DNA from 2 places in the Ferdinandcohnia sp. SAFN-114 genome. Region 2 is predicted to be linked to the other one. Evidence: predicted binding sites of a transcription regulator. Region 2 holds the regulator's gene; the other holds the start of a gene.
What was found. Region 2 encodes NrdR, which represses ribonucleotide reductase genes. Its sites were predicted from a motif close to AACACNATATATNGTGTT; they were not measured.

Region 1 (7,864 bases), on a different contig from region 2:
GTTTAATAAAAGAGTAACTCAAAGTGCTTGAATCATGCCCATTTGAAGGTTGAGTTACAACAAATGGGAACACAATGTTGCCCATGATACTAATATGGAAGAGGTGGCTCATAACAGAACTACTGAACTGTTCTCACCCTACCCTCCCCTTATCCGTTAACCAACAAAGCCCCTAATAATGGTAAAAGTAGTGCTGCAATCCAGAGTGGCGGAAAATACTTTCTCGATTTTTTAACTTTCTTAAAAGGCAGACTGAATTTGTAAATGCTTTTATATAAACAATTCATGACAGCAAAGATCATAGTGGTGCCAATAAAACTATATAGAAGTGAAACAATGTAATATTCGACTTTTATATTTGCAAAAGGAAGTCTTGTTAGTAAAATTGTCAAGATTAGTGACACTAGTGCTATCCATAATAAGGCACCAAGGATTTTTAGCAATAGCTTGGGTGATTTTACAATCGCATCCCTAACCGTTGTATCTTCTAATACAACTATGTATGGGGTTAATGAGAATAAAAGTACAACCAGAATAACAATAATTGCTAATGGCCAAAAAGTATGAATTAGTTGAATGATTAAGCTGCTAAATAGGAGTTCGAGTATTGAAAATTGTATCATTCTATTAAAATAATAGGGTGCAATTTTTAATATTGAATATGTATTATCAGGTCCTTCTAAAAAGCATTTCATGGCTCCAAGATACATGCTGAGCGCGTAGCTTTTTATTAGTAGCATTATTATGGTAGCAATACTAGTTAGTAGCCAGTTGTTAGTATAGGGTCCATATATAGAAAGAATCTCATTATTTAATACTGGAATTGCATAGGGGAATTGGGTATCAATAGAAAATAGGGTAAAACCAAAGTAGATACCTAAGACTCCTATGAAAGTTTGAATCACATGAACGATGAGTGGGATGATCACCAATCTTGGGTGGTAGATGGTGTGGTAAAGTCCTTTCGAAATGTTCAAAGTATCACCTCGAGTTATTTCTTTCCATAGTTTATTATATACGAGACATGAAAAAACCTACTCCAAAAATGGAATAGGTTATTTTTTCTTTATTTTACCTGACCACTTTTTAAAGCCACCTTGAAGTTGGTAAAGGTCTTTGTACCCTTTTCTACGAAGTAATTGGGCTGCACGACCACTACGAACCGTGTTTTGGCAGTACAAGTAGACTGGTTTATCAGGTCTGATTTCTGTTAAACGTTGTTTCATTTGGGATAATGGTATATTACGTGCGCCAAGAATATGACCCCCGTCAAATTCGTTTGGTTCACGTACGTCGATTAGTTGTGCTTTACGATATCCTTCGCGGAACTGTTCCTCGGTTAAAACAGTTACGATTTTACGCTGGTAGAAGAATGTAAATATAGCGTATGCGATGATTGCACCCAAAACAATTAAAAGTATTTCCAAAATCAATCTACTCCTTTTTCTATCTCTCATTTTCTATTATATTCGTGTGACTTAAAAGAATCAAAGGAATTCTCTGGAGTATTTGATTTTGAATTTCAATTTTGTTCTGATAGACTAAGGGAGGTTGATAATTTTTGATTAAAGAGGGTTTAGTATGGGAAAAGAGGTATGGAGATTTATTGATTCAGGCAATTGTTCCCCTGAGTTTAATATGGCTTTAGATGAAGCATTGCTTGATTGGAACAGTGAGGGTAAAATTCCTCCAACCATTCGTTTTTATGGCTGGAATCCACCGACTCTTTCAATAGGTTATTTTCAAAAGGTAGAAAGAGAAATCGATTTAGAAGCTGTCAAAAAATATGGTCTTGGTTTTGTTCGTCGACCAACGGGTGGTAGAGGGGTTCTACATGATCAAGAGTTAACTTATAGTGTGATTGTATCGGAAGAGCATCCTGAGATGCCTCACACGGTAACTGAAGCATATCGTGTTATCTCGGAAGGAATCTTACAGGGCTTTCGAAAGTTGGGTCTCGATGCTTATTTTGCAGTTCCAAAAACGAGCGAAGAACGAGAAGGCTTAAAAAATCCACGTTCTGCAGTTTGTTTCGATGCACCTTCCTGGTACGAACTTGTTGTCGAAGGAAGAAAGGTAGCCGGGAGTGCTCAAACGAGACAGAAGGGTGTCATTCTTCAGCACGGATCAATTCTACTAGATATAGATGAGGATAAATTATTTGACCTATTTAAATATCCGAGTGATCGTGTAAGGGAAAGAATGCAACGGAATTTTAAAAATAAAGCAGTTGCAATCAATGCATTGAGGGAGAATCCGGTTACGATTGATGAAGCCAAACAGGCTTTTAAAGAAGGTTTTGAGGAAGGACTAAATATAGTACTTGAACCTTATCATTTGACTGATGAGGAATTGGATTATGTTCATGGGATTGCAGAGAAACGCTATAAAACAGATGAATGGAATTTTAAACGATAACGACTTTTTTAGTCGTTTTTTACTTGGCTAAAAGACCTATCCTTGGTATTATTAGGTTTGTTCTTTTAAGGGAAAAATCAACCGACAAAATTCTTCAAAAAAGATGAAATAATTTAGTTTACCTAGATTTTCCTCTGTTTTACTTTATATCTTATACTATTTTCAGTTTGACAAAAAAGATTTTATTTATCTAAAAATCAATATATAGTAGTGTCGAAAATTATTTTAACACTATATATTGATTTTTTTATTGTCTTTCAAATAGATATATGGTACTTTAATTTTATCATATAAAAAATAAACCTTATGTAGATTAATAGATTTTAAAGGGAGATGTGGGAATGACTGTTGTGCTAGAAAAAATGAATATGAATGTTGAAAGGCTGAACCAGGATATACGCCTTTTTCCTCAAGTCCATCCAATTACGGAGGACATGAAGATTACCCACAAGGGCGTATCAAGGCTCGTAATGCTTGATCGGTATACATTTAAGGATACCGAAAAAATTACTCTGGCAGAAGGTGACTTTGTTGTTCTAACAATCAAGGAAGATCCAAAGTTTCCAGCTCGTGGTTTAGGTTTCATCATTGACATTGATTGGGAACAGAAGACAGCACAGGTGCTTGTTGAAGAAGAGTATCGTGGTGTGTTGGACAAGCCAGAAGAAATTGAGACAGGTATTGTTAATCGTTCACTTGATGTTATCGAGAAGCCTCTCGAAATTTTCTATGAGCAAATTGCAAAAAGAAATGCCACTGGTTTAGCTGCAGTAGAGAAAACGGAGGAGAAGCGCAAAGAATGGTTTGAAAAGTTCTATCAAGAGTTTGTAAATCTAAACTTCATTCCAGCTGGACGTGTTCTTTACGGAGCTGGTGCGGATACTGATGTTACGTACTTTAACTGTTACGTAATGCCATATGTACAGGATTCTCGTGAAGGTATCTCTGAGCACCGAAAACAGGTTATGGAAATCATGAGCCGTGGTGGCGGTGTCGGAACAAACGGTTCTACACTACGCCCACGCAACACACTAGCACGCGGTGTAAACGGTAAGTCATCTGGTTCCGTTTCATGGCTTGATGACATTGCGAAACTTACACATCTAGTTGAGCAAGGTGGTTCGCGCAGGGGAGCTCAAATGATCATGCTTCAATCTGATCACCCTGACATTATTGAATTCATCATTTCGAAGATGCAAAATCCAAGAATTCTTCGTTATTTAATGGAAAATACACAAGATGCAACAATTAAAAAATATGCTCAAGAAAAGCTAAAGTTCACTCCATTCACGGAACAGGAAATTCAAATGTATCAAGGAATTGTAAATTACAAGCAAATTCCTGGTTATGGTGGCTTTAGTGAAAAAATCATTAAAGATGCTGAACAAAAAATAGTGACTGGCGGAACTTACAGTGTTCATAATCCAGAGTTCTTAACGGGTGCAAACATTTCCGTTTGTATTACTAAAGACTTCATGCAAGCTGTTGAAGAAGACGGGTTATATGAACTTAAATTCCCGGATGTTGAAAGCTACAATGAAGAAGAAATGAAAATCTACAATGAAGAATGGCACAAGGTTGGGGACGTACGTGAGTGGGAAAAACTTGGCCATAAAGTACGTGTGTACCGTAAAATCAAAGCAAGAGATCTTTGGAACTTAATCAATATCTGCGCAACGTACGCTGCAGAACCAGGAATTTTCTTCATCGATAATGCAAACGACATGACTAATGCACAAAGCTATGGTCAAAAAGTTGTTGCAACAAATCCTTGTGGGGAGCAACCTCTCGCACCTTATTCAGTATGTAACCTTGCAGCGGTTAACTTAGCTGAAATGGTTGATAAAGACACAAAGACTGTTAACTTTGAGAAACTAAAGCAAACTGTTGAAGTTGGAGTAAGAATGCAGGATAACGTAATTGATGCAACTCCATACTTCTTAGAAGCAAATAAAAAGCAAGCATTAGGTGAGCGCCGTGTTGGTCTTGGGGTTATGGGATTACACGACCTACTTATCTATTGCGAAACTGAATATGGTTCTGAAGAAGGAAATAAGTTAGTTGACGAAGTGTTCGAAACAATTGCAACAACTGCTTATCGTGCATCAATTGAACTTGCAAAAGAAAAAGGCAGCTTCCCATTCTTAGAAGGTAATTCACTAGAGGATGGCAATCGTATCAGAGAAGCTTTAATTAATACTGGATACATGCAAAAGATGCCAGAAGATATCAAAGAAGGCATTAAACAACACGGAATTCGTAACTCACACTTATTAACCGTCGCTCCTACAGGCAGTACTGGGACAATGGTTGGCGTTTCAACAGGTTTAGAACCTTACTTCTCATTCTCTTATTTTAGAAGTGGACGTTTAGGTAAGTTTATTGAAGTAAAAGCGGATATCGTTCAAGAATATTTAGATAAACACCCAGAAGCAGATCCTAACAACCTGCCTAGCTGGTTCGTTTCTGCAATGGAACTTTCACCAGAAGCACATGCAGATGTACAATGTGTCATCCAACGTTGGATTGACAGCTCAATCAGTAAAACTGTTAACGCACCAAAAGGCTACACTGTTTCTCAAGTAGAAGCTGTATATGAGCGCCTCTACAAAGGTGGAGCAAAAGGTGGTACAGTATACGTAGATGGAAGCCGTGATGCTCAAGTTCTTACGCTTAAGGCGGAAGAAAACACATTTGAAGAAGCTGAAGTTACAACTGAAGAAGAAAAGCCAAAAAATCGTGTAGTCCTAATGGATACTGTCATTGATTTACGTCAAACTGATGTTACAATCGGTTCTGAAGTTGGCGACACTTGTCCAGTTTGCCGTCAAGGTACGGTAGAAGACCTTGGTGGATGTAACACATGTACTAACTGTAATGCACAACTTAAATGTGGATTGTAATCAAATGCTAAAGAGGGAATCCTGTACGGATTCCTTCTTTTTTTATATTCAAAAAATCACACGTACTAAATCCCGAGCTATCCGATTAAAAATGTATAAAGGGATTGATTAACTTTATTCATCCGAAGCTGAATAAAGTTAATCAGCCTCCGGCGAATGCCACAGATTTTCAATGGAAATTTTTCGAGCAGGCTCGAAAAAATCTGGGCGCAAATACGCCAAGGCGCATTTGATTGGGAGGGGTACGATGTTTATTGATGGTGTTTTTTCAGGTGGGGGTATTAAAGGCTTTGCGCTAATAGGGGCTTATCAAGCTATCGAAGCAAAAGGTTTTAGATTCAAAAGATTGGCCGGAACCAGTGCAGGGTCCTTGATTGCTTCCTTAATAGCTGCTGGTTACACAAGTGAAGAAATTATCAATCTTATGGAAGAATTAGACCTTAGCGATTTTTTAGATGAACGTAAGACCCCGTTAAACACAGCCTTAACGAAGTGGCTACTCCTCTATTGGCGTCTCGGGTTATACAAAGGGGATATGTTGGAGAAATGGATCTATCAAAAGCTTCGTGCAAAGGGTGTAGTTACGTTTCAGAACCTCCCTCCCGGATCATTAAGAATTATTGCATCGGACTTAACAAATGGAAGAATCATGGTATTACCCGACGATTTAGAACGCTATGGGATTCATCCCCAAACTTTCCCGGTGGCAAAAGCTGTTCGGATGAGTTGTAGCCTTCCATACTTTTTTGAACCAGTCCGATTAAAAGATTATCAAGGAAACACAATCGTAGTCGATGGAGGAGTGCTCTCCAACTTTCCAATATGGCTCTTTGATGAGGAACAAAAGCTAAAAAAACGCCCAGTTATTGGGATTAGGCTAAGTGGGAATAATCAGCAGCAAAAACAAAATAAAATTCACAATACAATCGAAATGTTTGGAGCTCTCTTTGAAACAATGAAGAATGCGCATGATGCGCGTTATATCTCACGTAGACACGAAAAAAATATTATTTTTATCCCCGTTGAAAGTGGATTGACAACCGAATTTGGAGTAACAGATGAAAAAAAGCAAGAGCTTATTCAACTTGGAAAACAACGTACAGAAGCCTTCTTGCGAACGTGGGGTTTTTAAATCAAACAAGAGAAGAATCCAGAGTATAAAAAAACTTTATCCAGCTTTTGTGCTGAATAAAGTTTAAAATAATGCTCGATTCTTCTTTTTGCCTTTTTTACCTTCAATAACAGTTAGGTGTGTCGTATTCGTTTTTCGCTTTTTATGAATAGACGCTACAGTCGATCGTTTTGCCGCGCTGGTCGTAGGTCTTTTATTCCCTATTCCCATAGTCCGAGTCTTCCTCTGACTTCCTGTTTTAAAACGTTTCCTAGATTGTTTTGCTGCGCGTAAATAAGCGGAATTTTCTTTTCCTCCCATTCGTCGACTAATCACAAATTTATATAGTAGATAGATTATACCTATGAAAAGGAAAATCATGCCTGCTTGCACGAGTAATGAACCTGGACGAGTGAAAAGGGTGTAGACAAATCCAAGTGCTCCTAATCCTAGTAAAATCATGACGACTATATTTGATTTACGACGATTCATGAGATACACCTCCTGAAAGCTATACTTATATTGTATTATGAATCCATGTCATTGTTGCCCGTATATTTCAGTAAATTGATCGATACATGTAAAAATATAAAGTACTCCTACTTATATATATTCTACAAGATAAGCTAATAAACCTCTATGTTAAAAGCATCAATTATTTGAATTTTATTTTTTATTCAAACTAACATTTACTATTCTACCCAGTAATTACCATTGATACACATTTTTCCGAGAATCTTTTCCAAATAGATTAAAAAAGTTCGGGACATACTAGCAAATGGAGGTGTTGACCTATGGTAGATGCTGAAAAAAAGAATCCAGAACTTGAACAGAACAAAAAAGACGGAGATATGTCTTTAATGGCTAAAGTTGTAGTTATTGGTTTGTTTGGGGGGATATTTTGGAGTCTATTGTCGTACTTAACGTATATTTTTAATTTTACAGAACTTAGCCCAAATCTTATCCTCAAACCGTGGATCCTTGGTGATTGGAAAAACCGCGTGTTAGGTCAGTTTATTGGGATTTTAATGATTGGTATTATATCAATCGGTGTAGCACTTTTATATTATGCATTACTAAAAAAGTTTCAGTCCATTTGGGTTGGTGCTGCATTTGGCATTGCCTTATGGCTTATTGTGTTTTACGTGTTTAATCCGATCTTTCCTGATATTAAAACCGTTGGGGAATTAGAACGTAATACAGTTATTACTACAATATGCTTTTATATCTTATATGGTGTCTTTATTGGTTACTCCATATCATTTGAAGAAAATGATATGAGGGCAGAAAGGCGTGTCGTCTCTACAAATGAGTAGGTAAATTAGGGTAAGATATGGTAGAATGTTCTTGTTCGAACATTCTATTTTTTAGTAAGAGTTCAATAAGGAGGATGAAAAGGACCGCTTCGACAAGAACGCCACGTCCTGTGGCA
Region 2 (7,864 bases):
CATCTGAACAAAATGAAGAAAAACTATTAGTGAAAGTTGAAATAAAATCACTTGGACTTGTTATCAATATTTTGAAAAAGCCAATGGTAGCTGACCTTGATAAGTCAGGAACGATTACCGGTTTTGAAGCATTTTTACTAGGGTTTGCCCTTTCTCTAGATGCTTTTGGTGCAGGAATTGGTGCTGCTTTATTAGGATTTTCTCCGTTGGTAATGGCTTTACTGGTTGCCGTAATGAGCTCGCTTTTTGTTTATACAGGTATAAAAAGCGGTGCTGTTTTTTCAAAGAAAAGATGGGTACAAAAATTTTCATTTTTACCGGGAATCTTACTGATTTTAATTGGTATATGGAAATTCTAAAAAAATTGCAATAGGGAGAATAGAAACGTGGCATTAACAATCGGATTAACAGGTGGAATTGCAAGTGGAAAAAGTACAGTATCCCAGATGTTCAAAGAAGCTGGAATTGTAGTTATAGATGCAGACGTTATTGCACGTAAAGTAGTTGAGGTTGGAGAAGAAGCATATGAACAAATTGTTCAATCATTTGGCAAGGACATTCTATTACCTGATGAGACGATTGACAGGCAAAAATTAGGATCGATCGTCTTTTTCAATGAAGACAAACGATTGTTATTAAACTCAATTGTTCATCCCGCTGTTCGAAAACAAATGCTGAAAGAAAAAGAAGAACACCTTAGCAATGGAGAAGAAACGGTTATATTGGATATTCCATTGTTATTTGAAAGTAAGTTAACTGCATTAGTTGATCGAACCCTATTAGTTTATGTTGATTATGAGACACAATTAGCACGCCTAATGAATCGAAATAATCTCAGCATGGGGGAAGCAGAAGCTAGGATCCAATCACAAATGCCGCTTAAAGATAAAATTCAACTTGCAGATGCTGTAATTGATAACAACGGTACAATTGAGTCCACAAAGGATCAATTACACAAAATTTGCAAGCAATGGGGAGTTAAAATATAGCGAAGACACAGGTGTATGTCTAATCTAACGGGTTCTCAATTAGGGTACAAACATAACATTTTTATTTAGCGTGAATTCATAAACGAATTCACGCTTTCATTTTTTGTTAGTAAATTATCGTTTAGAGCGTGGTTTTATAGCATATATCTTAACTTCGGCTACAGCTGTGGTGACTTAGCCACCCCTTTTCTGAAGATAGTACAACTTCGGACACAACTAAGCAGACTTAGCTAATAATTGTCTGAAGATAGCTGAACTTCGGACACATCTGCGCAGATTTAGCTATTATTTGTCTGAAGCTAGCACAACTTCGGACAAAGTCGCTTAATTTAGCCATTTTTTGTCTGAAGTTACCTCAACTTCGGACACGACTAAGGAGATTTAGCTAATCATTGTCCGAAGATAGCTGAACTTCGGACACGTCTGCGCATATTTAGTTAATCTTTGTCTGAAGCTAGTTGAACTTCGGACACGTCTGTGCAGATTTAGTTAATCTTTGTCTGAAGCTAGTTGAACTTCGGACACGTCTGCGCATATTTAGTTGATCTTTGTCTGAAGCTAGCTGAACTTCGGACACGTCTGTGCAGAATTTGCTATTCATTGTCCGAAGCTAGCACAACATCGGATACGACTAAGCAGATTTAGCTATCCTTTGTCTGAGGTTACCTCAACTTCGGCCACAGCCGCGCATATTTAGCCATCCATTGTACGAAGCTAGCAGAACTTCGGACACGTCTGTGCAGATTTAGTTAATCTTTGTCCGAAGCTAGCAGAACTTCGGACACGTCTTCGCAGATTTAGTTAATCTTTGTCTGAAGATAGCGCAACTTCGGACACGAATAAGCAAATTTAGCCATCTTTTGTCTGAAGATAGCACAACTTCGGACACGTCCTCGCAGATTTAGTTGATCTTTGTCTGAAGCTAGCTGAACTTCGGACACGTCTGTGCAGATTTAGTTAATCTTTGGCCGAAGCTAGCTGAACGTCGGACACGTCTTCGCAGATTTAGTTAATCTTTGTCTGAAGCTAGCTGAACGTCGGACACGTCTTCGCAGATTTAGTTAATCTTTGTCTGAAGCTAGTTGAACTTCGGACACGTCTTCGCAGATTTAGTTAATCTTTGTCTGAAGCTAGTTGAACGTCGGACACGTCTTCGCAGATTTAGTTAATCTTTGTCTGAAGCTAGCTGAACTTCGGACACGTCCGAGCAGAATTAGCAATTCATTGTCTGAAGCTAGCACAACTTTAGACACGACTAAGGAGATATAGCTAATCATTGTCCGAAGATAGCATAACTTCGGCCACAGCCGCGCATATTTGGATACTATTTGTCTGAAGCTAGCACAACTTCGGACACGTCCTCGCAGATATAGCTAATCATTGTCCGAAGATAGCGCAACTTCGGACAAAGCAACGCAAAAATAGCAACCAATTGTCTGAAGCAGCCTCAACTTCCGACACTAGTGCGCAAATTTATCCATCCATTGTCCGAAGATCTCTCAACTTCAGACCCATTCACGCATATATTGCACTCCTGTGTCCGAAGATACCTCCACTTCGAACAAAGCCACACTGACATAGCCCCCCACTGTAAGCTATCCGCCCCCCGATGCACTCATGCTGTTTTGATCTTCGCTTGTCCGAAGACTATCCTGACTAATATTTTCAGATGAGTTTTATTATTATTTGACATAATGGGGTTGTTTGTAACTCAATATGAAGCCTATATGTTTATATAAGATTCCTTTTTATACTTTTTATTAGGTCAAATAACCATATGAAATAGCCTAAAGGACGTATAAATGACCAATTTTATAAAAAAATGAATTAAAGTGTTACATATCTATTTTAATGTGTTATACTAATCGTAGAAAATAACAACAAAAAGTATAACATATATCGTGGAGGGGTTTTGATGAAGCCAAGAATCGCAATCAATGGATTTGGCCGTATTGGAAGAATGGTATTTAGAAAAGCAATTATGGATGATACTTTAGAAATAATCGCTATCAATGCAAGCTACCCTGCGGACACACTAGCACATCTAATAAAATATGATACAAACCATGGTAAGTTCGATGCGGAAATCATTCCACAGGACGACTCATTATTGGTGAATGGTAAGCGTATTCAGCTTCTTAGCTCCCGTGATCCTTTAGAGCTTCCTTGGAAAAGATTAAATATAGATATTGTGATTGAGGCAACAGGAAAATTTAATTCAAAGGAAAAAGCGAGCCTTCATTTACAGGCTGGTGCCAGAAAAGTCATCTTAACTGCACCTGGTAAGGATGAGGATGTTACAATTGTAATGGGTGTAAATGAAGACAAATATGATCATGAAAATCATGCAATCATTTCAAACGCTTCTTGTACAACAAATTGCTTAGCACCAGTTGCAAAAGTTTTAAACGAGCAGTTTGGAATTGTGAACGGTTTAATGACAACAGTTCATGCTTATACAAATGACCAAAAAAATATCGATAATCCACATAAAGATTTAAGAAGAGCAAGAGCTTGTGCACAATCTATTATTCCGACATCGACTGGAGCGGCAAAAGCATTATCACTTGTATTGCCAGAACTAAAAGGAAAATTACATGGAATGGCATTACGTGTACCAACTCCTAATGTTTCTTTAGTTGATTTAGTTGTAGATGTTGAACGAGATGTAACGATTGAAGAAATTAATGAGGCTTTTATAACTGCATCCGTTGGGGCATTAAAAGGGATTTTGGATTTTACGACTGAACCATTAGTTTCCATTGACTTTAATACAAATCCACATTCGTCTATTGTCGATGGGTTATCTACAATGGTCATAGGTGAGCGTAAGGTAAAGGTATTAGCTTGGTACGATAATGAATGGGGATATTCTTGTAGAGTCGTAGATTTAGTCAAATTTGTTGGCGAAAAAATTATCCAAAAAACTGAAGCAAAAGTCGGCTAAATCAAAAACCTTCCCAATTGTGGGAAGGTTTTATTATTTAGTTTAATAAAACGTATTGCTAAATGTATATAAACTTAGTATACTAGTTTTCGTGAACTTCTTAAAAGCTTATGCTTTTGTAGCTACTTAAAGGGTTAGGACCTCTCTGGACTAACTTTCCCCCGTGGTAGTTATGCTCATGCTTTACGCGAAGAACTCATCGAAATTATGGTAAGAGGGGGAACAATTAAATTATGGAAACTATGGGACGTCATGTAATCTCTGAATTATGGGGTTGCGATTTTGAAAAATTAAACGACATGCAAGGTATTGAAGAAACTTTTGTTCAAGCGGCACTAAAGTCAGGTGCAGAAATTCGTGAAGTAGCTTTTCACAAATTTGCTCCACAGGGAGTTAGTGGTGTTGTTATCATCTCTGAATCACATCTAACGATTCACAGTTTTCCTGAACATGGATACGCAAGTATAGATGTGTACACATGTGGAGATTTAGATCCGAATATTGCTGCAGACTATATTGCTGAGGCACTTGGTGCACAAACACGCGAGAATATTGAACTTCCACGTGGTATGGGACCAGTACAAGTAAAGCCAGCACAAGTAAAAGTACTTTAAAAATAAATAAGAATCAACTAAAATAGAAAGAGGTGTATAAATTACACCTCTTTTTTACATTTAGAACAGTAATTTTCATTTATATAGATAAAAATAGGGAGTGGAACTAATGGGATTGCAAACGTTTTTTTCTAATCACAGCGAGACGAGAGACAAACATTCGGACGAGCAGTTAAGAAGTCATTATTATAAAACAACAAATAAAAAGGCGATTGATGCTGTAAAAAAGGTTATTAATGATTTAGATGGTTACCATATTAACTCTGTATCAGAAGAACGAGGGGAAATAAGCATTTCAATAAAAAAAGGAAGAAAAGCCTTTGTTGTTGCAACTGTTGTCTCTGTAAGACCGTTTGAAACAGCGATTGACTTCGCGGTTACAACCGAAACACTTTTATTACCAATAGACTTTGGCTACAGTAAAAAAGTCATCATGAATTTATATCAACGCTTAGATAAAGAACTTCCTCTTATAGGTAAAAAAGAATCATAAGTCGGATTTTATGATGTGAAACCCTTGTCCAAAGAAAATCTTTCTTATAATATGAATACATAGAGATCTCCTAAGAAGGGAGTTGTTAGGAATGAGATGCCCTACTTGTCAACATAATGGAACGAGAGTCTTGGATTCACGCCCAGTTGATGATAGTCGTTCAATCCGTAGAAGACGAGAATGTGAAAAATGCCAGTATCGGTTTACGACATTTGAAAAAGTGGAAGAAATTCCTTTGATTGTGGTTAAAAAAGAAGGTACCCGCGAGGAGTTCAGCAGGGAAAAGATGCTGCGGGGGCTAATTAAAGCGTGTGAAAAACGTCCAGTTTCCTTGAAACAATTAGAGGATATCACTCATGACGTTGAAAAGGAACTACGTAGTCAAGGGATTGCAGAGGTCAATAGCGATATTATTGGTGAATATGTAATGAACCATTTGGCAAAGGTAGATGAAGTTGCGTATGTTCGTTTTGCATCAGTTTACCGCCAATTTAAAGATATAAATGTTTTTATCGATGAATTAAAGGAACTAATAAAAAGAGAACGCTAAAGGGCTTAAGATACGTGTTAAGCTCTTTTTTGAACTATAAATGCTTGTTCAAAAAAGAGGTTGAAAAGGACCACGTCGACAAAAACGCCACGGCCTCATGTATTGTCGACACTAGCACGTCCTGTGCGTCGAAATTTCAAGGCGGCGCAGCGCTCCCGAGTACCGGAGCGAGGCAACTGCTTGAGTTAACTCCCTTGCAGCCTTGCGTTGAGGAATTTACATCTTGAATAATCTAGTAGACGCAAGCGCATAACCAGGTTATTTACAATGTACTTGGAGCAGTTTACGCAGAAATTCGATGTGTCATTTTCGGCCGTTTTTTGACATCCTATAAAAATGGAAGGCTTTGATGAAATGGAGCATTGGAAGGAATTAGTACCAGTTGATCGTTATATTGTGCATTCTGCAGACCTTTTGCATGATTATGACCGGAAAATTGTATCTTTGCTTTACCAACCTCTTATTGGAATGAAAGCCTTCAGTCTATATATGACTTTGTGGAGTGAGTTAGAGCAAAACCGACTATGGGGAGAGGAAAGTACCCATTATACGTTAATGGCACTGTTACAAACGAATCTACAGGATATTTATCAAGAACGATTAAAGCTTGAAGGTATCGGCTTATTAAAAACATTTGTAAAATCCGATGAGCATTCTAGGAGTTTTATCTATGAGTTGCAGGCACCACTCTCACCTAGAGCTTTTTTTACAGATGGTGTTCTTAATGTTTATTTGTATAACAGATTAGGAAAAGGTAAATTTTTTAAACTCAAGCAGTTCTTTTCAGATCATGAACCTGATTTAGATTCATATCAACCGATTACGAAAGCATTTAATGAGGTATTTGCCTCTGCTCAAGTCTCGAAAATGATTTCATCGATTAGTGATGAAATGAAAAGCAATCTTGAACGTGATGACAATACAGAATACATGGATCGTAGTCATGAGAAAAAGCTTGTAATCGAAAACGAAAGCTTTAATTTCGATTTGTTTTTTGCAGGTCTTTCAGATGTAATGATTCCGAGAAATGCCATTACACCTAGAGTAAGAGAAGCAATCACTAAGCTTTCTTTTCTTTATGGAATCGATCCGGTTGAGATGCAGGGGATTGTTATGAGTGCTTTTGATCCAAACGAAAAAATTGATATCGAAAAATTAAGAAAGGCTTCAAGAGACTGGTATCAATTTGAAACTGGTAATGAATTACCTAATTTAACAGAAAGGGTTCAACCATTACCAAATCAAACAATGGTAAACAAAGCTCCTCAAACAAAGGAAGAAGAATTAATTCAGAAACTGGAAAGAATCTCACCAAAAGAGTTTCTAATCGATGTATCTGGAGGGTCACAGCCTTCTGTCTCTGAATTGAAAATTATAGAAGATGTGATGTTCCGTCAAAACTTACTTCCAGGTGTTGTGAATGTACTGTTATATTATGTCATGTTAAAATCGGATATGAGATTAACAAAGTCTTATATCGAAACCATTGCAAGTAACTGGGCAAGATTAAATATAAAGACAGTTAAGGATGCAATGGAGACGGCCAAAAAGCATAATTGGACTGCAGATAAAAAGACAAATAAATATAAAAGACAACCGATTCGCAAAGAGTTATTACCTGACTGGTTAAAACAAGAGGATGAAGGTACAAAAGAAGAAACTCCCAAAAAGGAAAAAGCAAAGGAAAATGCATCAAGTCCTTCCTTTGAAGAGAAGAAGCGTCTGTTTGAAGAAAGATTAAAAAAGAATAACCAATAAGACGGGGGTGAGGATATGAAACCGATTCAGGATTCTTTGAAAAAACTTTCAAATCATGCTGGCTTTCAGCAGCGATATGAACAAATTAAACATGAGGTATTAAACCATTCTGAGGTAAGGGACTTTATTAACGCACATCAGGATCAAATTACTAATGATACGATTAATAGAAGTCTTGTTAAGCTTTACGAATATATCAATCAAAGCAAGGAATGTAATAAATGTGAAAGCCTTCATTCGTGTAAAAATATGCTACAGGGCTTTCATCCTCATCTTGAACTTAAAGGTAACTCAATTGAATTAAGCTATGAAAGATGTCCGAAAAAGGTAATGCACGATGAACAGATTAAATATAAATCTTTAATTAAGAGTATGTATGTTCCAAAAGATATCCTTGATGCATCCCTCGAATCTCTAGAATTTGATGAAGGACGGTCAGATGCAATTCTTTTAATTCAGGAATTTCTCGACTACTATGAACCTGGCAAACGGATGCAGGGATTATATTTACAC

Region 1: ACR65M_RS12125 (vitamin B12-dependent ribonucleotide reductase) is a predicted target of NrdR. The motif match lies at 2,646-2,663, and genes of this name have one in related genera.

The regions. Positions count from the first base shown of each region.
Region 1 is NZ_JBPFDQ010000032.1:46,418-54,281, reverse strand. Features, by position in the region: gene ACR65M_RS12140 (hypothetical protein) at 150-977, opposite strand; gene ACR65M_RS12135 (rhodanese-like domain-containing protein) at 1,056-1,457, opposite strand; gene lipM (octanoyltransferase LipM) at 1,582-2,418, shown strand; gene ACR65M_RS12125 (vitamin B12-dependent ribonucleotide reductase) at 2,760-5,321, shown strand; gene ACR65M_RS12120 (patatin-like phospholipase family protein) at 5,569-6,453, shown strand; gene ACR65M_RS12115 (SA1362 family protein) at 6,517-6,924, opposite strand; gene ACR65M_RS12110 (YqhR family membrane protein) at 7,227-7,748, shown strand.
Region 2 is NZ_JBPFDQ010000026.1:47,294-55,157, forward strand. Features, by position in the region: gene ytaF (sporulation membrane protein YtaF) at 1-359, shown strand, start outside; gene coaE (dephospho-CoA kinase) at 387-989, shown strand; gene ACR65M_RS10520 (glyceraldehyde-3-phosphate dehydrogenase) at 2,905-3,936, shown strand; gene speD (adenosylmethionine decarboxylase) at 4,170-4,550, shown strand; gene ACR65M_RS10530 (cytosolic protein) at 4,660-5,043, shown strand; gene nrdR (transcriptional regulator NrdR) at 5,135-5,593, shown strand; gene ACR65M_RS10540 (replication initiation and membrane attachment family protein) at 5,948-7,351, shown strand; gene dnaI (primosomal protein DnaI) at 7,367-7,864, shown strand, end outside.